DNA from 2 places in the Streptomyces sp. NPDC049970 genome. Region 2 is predicted to be linked to the other one. Evidence: riboswitches for the same ligand, from Rfam matches in the RefSeq annotation. Region 2 holds a riboswitch; the other holds the start of a gene.

Region 1 (4,181 bases), on a different contig from region 2:
GACGCTGGTGAAACAGGCCGTCGCCAACCGCTGACACTTTGCCTCTGAGGCAATAAATTTGCCTCAGAGGCAGGATCCTGGCCCAATGGAGGTATGAATCCTCCTGACGGAGGGGCGGCCGACGAGCTCCCGGGAGTCGCGCCGCGCCTGCGAGAGCTGCGCCGCGACCGCGGACTGACGCTGGAGAGCGCCGCCGGGCGTGCCGGACTCTCCCCGGCCCACCTCTCCAGGCTCGAGACGGGCCGGCGTCAGCCCTCGCTGCCGATGCTGCTCGGCCTGGCCCGCGTCTACGGTACGACGGTCTCCGAGCTCCTGGGCGAGATGCCCCCCGAACGTGACGCGATCGTCCGGGGCGGACCGGCCGAAGGCCCGCCCGACGACGGGGCCGACGGCTGGATCTACCGGCAGGCGGGCGGTTCGGGACGCGCCATGCAGGCACTGCGCGTCCGCGTCCCCCACGGCACCGAGGGGGATCTCGTGCGCGTCCACCCCGGGGAGGAATGGCTCTACCTCCTCGACGGCCGGCTCAGGGTCGTGCTGGGGGAGACCGTGCACGATCTCGGTCCGGGCGACAGCGCGCACTTCGACTCGCTCACCCCGCACCGGATCGCGGCCCTCGACCGCGGTGGGGCGAGCCTGCTCTTCGTCCACACGCTGCTGCAGAGCCCGCCCGCCGAGCTGTGCCTGGGCGGCGCGGTCCGGCGGCTCTGATCGCGCGCGCCTCGATCGGCGCACCCTTGTTCCCACCCGGGCCCTAGCGTTCCCACCCCGGCCCGAGCGGCCGGAAGAGAGGACTGTCATGTCCGATTCGGAGTACTACGACCCGCTCACCCCGCGACGAGCCGAGGGCGCCGACACCCAGGAGCGGCGGATGCCGCGCGGCCTGGTGATCCGGCTCGTCGCCTACCTGGTGGCCGGACACGTCGTCGCGGCCTTCCTCTACATCCTGTTCAACGTGGCCGGCAAGGGCTGACCGCCACCGCTACGGTTTCCCGGACGGCGGGCCGTTCACGGACGCCGAGCGTCCTCGACGAGTCGCTCGCGCAGTTTCTCGCGGGTCTCGTCGCTGACCTTCAGCCCTTCCCGGAGGTAGCGCTCGGTGCTGCCCCAGGTCTCCTCGATGGCCGCGAACGCCGCGGCCAGGTATTCGCGGTGGGCCCCGAAGAGCGGATTGAGCAGCTCCATCACCTCGTCGGACATCCCCGCCGACGAGGTGTCGCTGCGGCGCACCTTGTAGCGGCGATGAGCGTCGTTCGACTTGAGGTAGTCGGCCTCGACAGCGTCCTTCTCGACCCCGACCGCCAGCAGTGACACCGCCACCGAGAGGCCGGCCCGGTCCTTGCCCGCCGCACAGTGCATCAGCGCCGGCACGCTGTCCTCGGCCAGGGCGTGCAGTACGCGGCTGTGCTCGGCCGTGCGGTCCTTGATCATCGTGCGGTACGACAGGACCATGCGCTCCGTGCCCTTGCCGTCGGCCAGGATCGAGCGCAGCTGCTGGATGTCGCCGTCGCGCACCAGCCGCCAGAACTCCGCGCCGTCAGCCGGGTCGGAGAGCGGAATGCTGACATTCCGGACGCCGGGCAGCTCCACGTCGTACCCGTCGAGCTTGTGGTCGGCCGCGTTGCGGAAGTCGAAGACCGTGTGCAGTCCGAGCCCGGCGAGGAAGGCGGTGTCGGCCTCGGTGGCGTGGGCGAGGTGGCCGCTGCGGTAGAGGCGTCCGAAGCGCACGGTGCGTCCGTCGACCGTCGGGAGCCCGCCGACGTCGCGGAAGTTGCGGACACCGGTCAGGTCGACGTCCGTCGGCTCGGGGCCGGCCGGCGGGACCTCTGGCAGCTGCGTCACAAGGGCTCCTGGAGTGTCTGGCGTCGGCGCCGCTCGCCGACGGGGGCACGCTCGCGACGATACGACATGGCCGCGTCGGCTCACGGCCCCGGGCGCTGCGGTGTCCCCCCGCCGGGCCGACGACCGCAACATGTCCGTATTAATGCATTTAGCAGAACATGCCCTGCTTGTGCGGGAGATGAGGGGAGGGGGGTGAGCGAGGTCATATCCGTGACGGTGTGTGGCGAGGGTGCTCGTGGGTATTCCGGACGCCCTGCGGAAAGCCAAGATCCGTAATCCACGGAGTGTGACGGGAATTGCGCGACGGAATTGAGGTGTCGATTCCGGTTCGCATTCCGAGGCTTGTTCCCGGAGTCCCGGCTCGCTTACGGTCACGGTCAATCCGGACGGAACGCCTAATCCTGCCGCCGCCCGGAATCCGCACCGACTCACGTGTGGCAGGAGCGGGGGAACCAGGTAAGCCGCCGACCGGAGCCATCCGGAACGGCTCGGGGTCAAGACGCGCCACCGCGCGGCCGGGCATCTCCAGTCCGAACCCGACAGCTCACCTCGTAGGCGCCGGAGAGGAATTCCCCATGCCCGCAAAAGGCAAGCACCGCCGTAAGAAGACCGGCCCGATCTCCCGCGGCTTCCTCGCCGCGGGTACCGGCGGCGCCGTACTCGCCCTCCCGCTGATCGGCGCCACCGGCGCCCACGCCGCGGAGCAGGCCGCGCCCGCCGCGGCCAAGTCCGCCTCCGTCGCCGAGAGCGCGCCCGCCACCGGGGTGAAGGGCTCCCCGAAGACCTACTCCGTGGTCGCCGGCGACTACCTCGCGAAGATCGCCAGTAGCCAGAAGACCAAGGGCGGATGGCAGAAGCTGTACAAGGACAACCGCGACGTCGTCGGTGGGAACCCGAGCCTGATCCGCCCGGGAATGAAGCTGACCCTCGGTGCCAAGGCCCCCGGTGCGACCGGGAAGCCGGCCGCCGAGGCCGCGCCCTCCAAGGCGAAGTCCGCCCCGAAGCCCGCCGCCGAGAAGGCCGCTCCGGCCGAGAACGCCGCCGCCACCGCCGACTCCGGTGCCTCGCAGAGCACCGGCTCCGGCTACGCGGCGCCGGTGGAGAGCCCCACGGTCACCACGCAGTACCGCGCCTCCGGCGCCAGCTGGTCCAGCGGCTACCACACCGGTTCCGACTTCCAGGCCGCATCCGGCACCAGCGTCCGGTCCATCGGCCCGGGCACCGTGGTCTCCGCGGGCTGGAGCGGCTCGTACGGCAACGAGGTCGTCATCCAGCACAGCGACGGCATGTACTCGCAGTACGCCCACCTGTCCTCGCTGGAGGTCTCGGCCGGACAGACCGTCACCGGCGGGCAGCAGATCGGCCTTTCCGGCTCCACCGGCAACTCCACCGGCCCGCACCTCCACTTCGAGGTCCGCACCGGTCCGAGCTACGGCTCGGACGTCGACCCGATCGCGTACCTGCGTTCGCACGGCGTCTCCATCTGAGGGGCGACACCCGAGGGTTGAGCAGAGGGGCGGTGCGCACGGCGCGCCGCCCCTCTGCTTATTCCGGCTTTACCAAAACCTGACCAGGTGGTCTTTGTCACCAACCGTCAACCCCTTATTACGGTCGCGTAGGTCACATTCGAAGGTGCAGGATAAGTCGTTGTGGCAGACGATTCGAGAAACAAGACACGAGGCATCATCGGGTCGTACGCGGCGATCGGCGACAGTTTCACCGAGGGCGTCGGGGACCCCGGCCCGGACGGGCGGCTCGTCGGCTGGGCGGACCGGTTCGCGGTACTCCTCGCGGACCGGCTCCCCGTCCCCGACGCGCTGGCCCGCCCGGTGGACGACCCGCACGGGATATTCCGGTACGCCAATCTCGCCGTACGCGGACGACTCCTCGACCAGATAGTCGAGGAACAGGTCCCCCGCGCGAAGCAGCTCGCACCGGACCTGGTGAGCTTCTGCGCGGGCGGCAACGACATCCTGCGTCCCGGTTCCGACCCGGACGACGTGGCCGAGCGCTTCGAGCGCGCGGTGGCCGACCTGGCGCGCTCGGTCGGCACGGTCATGGTGACCACCGGCTTCGACACCCGGGACATCCCGGTGCTGAAGCATCTGCGCGGCAAGATCGCCACATACACCGCACACGTCCGGTCCATCGCCGACCGCTACGACTGCCCGGTCCTGGACCTGTGGTCCCTGCGGTCGGTCCAGGACCGCAGGGCCTGGGACAACGACCGGCTGCACCTCTCGCCCGAGGGGCACACCCGGGTCGCGCTGCGCGCCGCCCAGGTGCTCGGCCTCGGCGTGCCGGCCGACCCCGACCAGATGTGGCCCCCGCAGGCACAG
Region 2 (4,181 bases):
ACGACGGGCCGGTGGAGCTCGCGACCTGGCGTTACGCCACCGAACCCGTACGGCTGGGAGGGCAGGACGTCGCGGTGGGGGACCCCGTCCTGGTGGTGCTGGCCGCCGCGGACCGGGACCCGGAGCGGTTCCGGGACGCGGACACCCTGGATCTCGCCCGGAGTGACAACCAGCACCTCGGTTACGGTCACGGAATCCACTACTGCGTGGGTGCGCCGCTGGCCCGGCTGGAGGGGCGGGTGGCCCTGGCGACGCTGCTGCGGCGCCTTCCCGACCTGCGGCTCGCCGCGGAACCTGATGATTTGCGATGGCGGGGCGGGCTCATCATGCGTGGACTGCGCACGCTTCCGGTGGAGTTCGATCCCGGGCATCGGTCCGCAAAAGGTGACACTCTGTCAACTCTGTGACTTTCACGTGATCTCCGCTGCATCGACTTGTGACACACGTTCGAGTACGGCTAGGTTCACCGTTCGACTCACCCGTCACATGTCAGTCACACGGAAGGCAATCCCATGGGCTCCGCGAACGGCAGACACCGTCGCCCTCGTCAGGCACCCGCCATCGTCGTCGCCGCGGGCGTCACGGGATCGGCCATCGCCATCCCGCTGCTCGGTGCGGGCGGTGCGCAGGCCGCAGAGGCCACGACCTGGGACCGGGTCGCCGAATGCGAGAGCGGTGGCATGTGGAGCGCCGACCTCGGTAACGGCTACTACGGCGGTCTGCAGTTCTCGCAGGACACGTGGTCCGCCTACGGCGGCACCACGTACGCGCCCCGCGCCGACCTCGCGAGCCGCTCGCAGCAGATCTCCGTCGCGGAGAAGGTGCTGGACGACAAGGGTCCGCAGGCGTGGCCCAGCTGCGCGGTGATCTCCGGGCTGGCGCTCGACGGGACGCTGCCGGGTATCGACCCGGGCGGCGAGCCGTCCGCCGAGCCGTCTGACAGCACGGCCCCGTCGGACACCGCCTCCTCCGAGGCGCCCGACGAGGCGGACGGCACCGACGCGAAGGACGAGACGGACAAGGTTCCGGCAGGCGAAGCCGCCGACAAGGGTGACGAGACCGAGGCGTCGCCGTCCGCCGAGCCGTCCCCGCAGGCGACCGGGAAGTCCGGCGCCTCGAAGGGTGACGACGGGGAGACGGGCGGAAAGCACCGCGGTACGCCGGCCCCGGAGGCGGGTAGCGGGTCGGCGGATACCGACGGGCGCGAGTCCGGCCGGCACGCCTCGCGGGGTGACTCCGAGGCGCGCCAGGGCGCGGACGAGGGGACGTACACGGTCCGCGAGGGCGACAACCTCTGGGCGATCGCGGACTCGCAGGAGCTCGCGGGCGGCTGGACCGCGCTCTACGAGGCGAACAAGGCGGAGCTCGGCTCCGACCCCGACCTGATCCTTCCCGGCCAGAGCCTGGACCTGGACCTCGGTCCGGACGCGAGCGACTCGCAGCCGGAGACCCTGGCCGCCAACTGATCAAAAGCGCGAAAACACCCCGAAATCGGGGGTAGTTCAGAGGCCTATGTCCACTTATGCGTAAGTGAGACATGGGTCTCTTTGCTTGAACTGGCGGCCCGCGTCCGTCCTGTCCGCCCATATCCGCTCCGACCTGCGCGAACGGGCCCGAGTGTCATTGTGTTACGCGCTGATTGACCGTTATGCCCGCCTTTGAATGTGGGGGTTGCGTGTGTTTACGGTCGGAGCCGCTCGCACCGCGGGCACCTTCGACCGTCACGCCGAATCCTGCCGTCGGTCGGAGGGAACGACGCGTAAAGCGCCGTAGGCAGGAGCGGGGGACCCAGGTAAGTGCCGGACCCGGCCGTCGGAAGACGGGCGAGGGACGGCTCGGGGTGAAGTCGTCCGCGAGCGCGGGCGACCGGGCAACTCACAGGCCCGAACCCGACAGCTCACCTCGTAGGCGTCGGTGAGGAGAACGATGCTGCTTTCCACCAAGGGCAAGCACCGCCGCCCGTCCAAGGCCGTCCGTATCGCCACCCTGGCCGGCGTCACCGGTGCGGCCGTCGCCGTCCCGCTGATGGGCGCGACCGGCGCTTCCGCCGCCTCCGTCGACACCTGGGACGCCGTCGCCCAGTGCGAGTCCGGCGGCAACTGGTCCATCAACACCGGCAACGGCTACTACGGCGGTCTGCAGTTCTCGCAGTCCAGCTGGGCCGCCGCCGGCGGTACGCAGTACGCGGCCCGCGCGGACCTGGCCAGCAAGGACCAGCAGATCGCCGCCGCCGAGAAGCTCCTCGACCTGCAGGGCCCGGGCGCCTGGGGGTGCGCGGGTGCCGGCGGCCTGACGAACGACGGTGTGGACCCGGGCGTCGACACCGGCTCCTCGAAGAACGGCGACACGGCCCCGAAGGCCGCGCCGGAGCGCAAGGCCGAGAAGCCCACCACGCGCAGCGAGAAGCGCACGGCCCCCAAGGAGACCGTCACCACCCCGACCGGCCAGAAGGTCGAGAAGGGTGACGGCGAGTACAAGGTGAAGGCCGGCGACACCCTCAGCAAGATCGCCGACGCGAAGAAGGTCAAGGGCGGCTGGGAGAAGCTGTTCAAGCTGAACGGCGACATCGTCGACGACGCCGACCTGATCTTCCCGGGCCAGCAGCTCCACCTGACGAAGTAGCGGACCGGGGTTTCCTCCTCCCTCCCCGGCGGTCCGGCCCGGCGTGCACCACCCCCCTGCGCGCCGGGCCGGCGCCGCGCCGGGCACCCCGCGTCGGGGCTCCTCCACGGGTCGCCGCGAGGGGCCGGGCCGGGGCGAGTGTTCAACTGTTGTGGTTACCTGCCAGTAGATTTCCGCAGCTTTGCCCGTAATGAAGGTCCTTGGGTCCTTTTTCGTCCCAGGGGGCGGGCGGACGGCCGATTGAGCGCGCCGAGCCGGTTAGGCTCGTGGCGCAAGGCCACAGTGACCCTGCACAACCAGTGTCAGATCCCAGAAGGAGATGCCTCGTGCCGTCCATCGACGTCGTCGTAGCCAGGGAAATCCTCGACTCCCGGGGAAACCCCACGGTCGAGGTCGAGGTTGGCCTCGACGACGGCAGCACGGGACGTGCTGCCGTCCCGTCCGGCGCCTCCACCGGTGCGTTCGAGGCCATCGAGCTTCGCGACGGTGACCCCAACCGCTACCACGGCAAGGGTGTCGAGAAGGCCGTCCTCGCCGTGATCGAGCAGATCGGCCCGGAGCTCGTCGGTTACGACGCCACCGAGCAGCGCCTCATCGACCAGGCGATGTTCGACCTGGACGCGACCGAGAACAAGGGCTCCCTCGGCGCCAACGCCATCCTCGGTGTCTCGCTGGCCGTGGCGCACGCCGCGTCCGAGGCCTCCGACCTCCCGCTGTTCCGCTACCTCGGCGGCCCGAACGCGCACCTGCTGCCCGTTCCGATGATGAACATCCTGAACGGCGGCTCGCACGCCGACTCCAACGTGGACATCCAGGAGTTCATGATCGCGCCGATCGGCGCCGAGTCCTTCTCCGAGGGCCTTCGCTGGGGCGCGGAGATCTACCACACGCTGAAGAAGGTCCTGAAGACCAAGGGCCTGTCCACCGGTCTCGGCGACGAGGGCGGCTTCGCCCCGAACCTCGAGTCCAACCGCGCCGCCCTCGACCTGATCCTCGAGGCCGTCAAGGAGGCCGGCTACGTCCCGGGCCGCGACATCGCGCTCGCGCTCGACGTCGCCGCGTCCGAGTTCTACAAGGACGGCGTCTACGAGTTCGAGGGCGAGTCCCGCTCGGCCGCCGAGATGACCGAGTACTACGAGGAGCTCGTCTCCGCGTACCCGCTGGTCTCCATCGAGGACCCGCTGTACGAGGACGACTGGGCCGGCTGGAAGGTCATCACCGACAAGCTGGGCTCCAAGGTGCAGATCGTCGGTGACGACCTGTTCGTGACCAACCCGGAGCGCCTCGCCCGCGGCATCGAGGAGGGCTCGGCCAACGCCCTGCTCGTCAAGGTCAACCAGATCGGTTCGCTGACCGAGACCCTGGACGCCGTGGAGCTGGCCCAGCGCAACGGCTTCAAGTGCATGATGTCCCACCGCTCCGGTGAGACCGAGGACGTCACCATCGCCGACCTCGCCGTCGCCGTGAACTGCGGTCAGATCAAGACCGGCGCCCCGGCCCGCTCGGACCGTGTCGCCAAGTACAACCAGCTGCTGCGCATCGAGGAGATCCTCGACGAC

The links. Region 2 has a riboswitch for cyclic di-AMP ahead of AB0I83_RS20685 (transglycosylase family protein). Riboswitches for the same ligand answer to the same signal wherever they lie in the genome.
Region 1: it holds a riboswitch for cyclic di-AMP, as region 2 does, so the genes downstream of both, AB0I83_RS02720 (LysM peptidoglycan-binding domain-containing M23 family metallopeptidase) here and AB0I83_RS20685 (transglycosylase family protein) in region 2, are expected to answer to the same signal.

Annotation. Positions count from the first base shown of each region.
Region 1 is NZ_JBFALP010000001.1:624,691-628,871, forward strand. It holds gene AB0I83_RS02700 (aspartate aminotransferase family protein) at 1-34, shown strand, start outside; gene AB0I83_RS02705 (XRE family transcriptional regulator) at 94-711, shown strand; gene AB0I83_RS02710 (DUF6126 family protein) at 800-973, shown strand; gene AB0I83_RS02715 (tyrosine-protein phosphatase) at 1,009-1,842, opposite strand; cyclic di-AMP (ydaO/yuaA leader) riboswitch at 2,254-2,413, shown strand; gene AB0I83_RS02720 (LysM peptidoglycan-binding domain-containing M23 family metallopeptidase) at 2,418-3,329, shown strand; gene AB0I83_RS02725 (SGNH/GDSL hydrolase family protein) at 3,492-4,181, shown strand, end outside.
Region 2 is NZ_JBFALP010000011.1:147,716-151,896, forward strand. It holds gene AB0I83_RS20675 (cytochrome P450) at 1-407, shown strand, start outside; gene AB0I83_RS20680 (transglycosylase family protein) at 513-1,466, shown strand; cyclic di-AMP (ydaO/yuaA leader) riboswitch at 1,788-1,926, shown strand; gene AB0I83_RS20685 (transglycosylase family protein) at 1,927-2,622, shown strand; gene eno (phosphopyruvate hydratase) at 2,949-4,181, shown strand, end outside.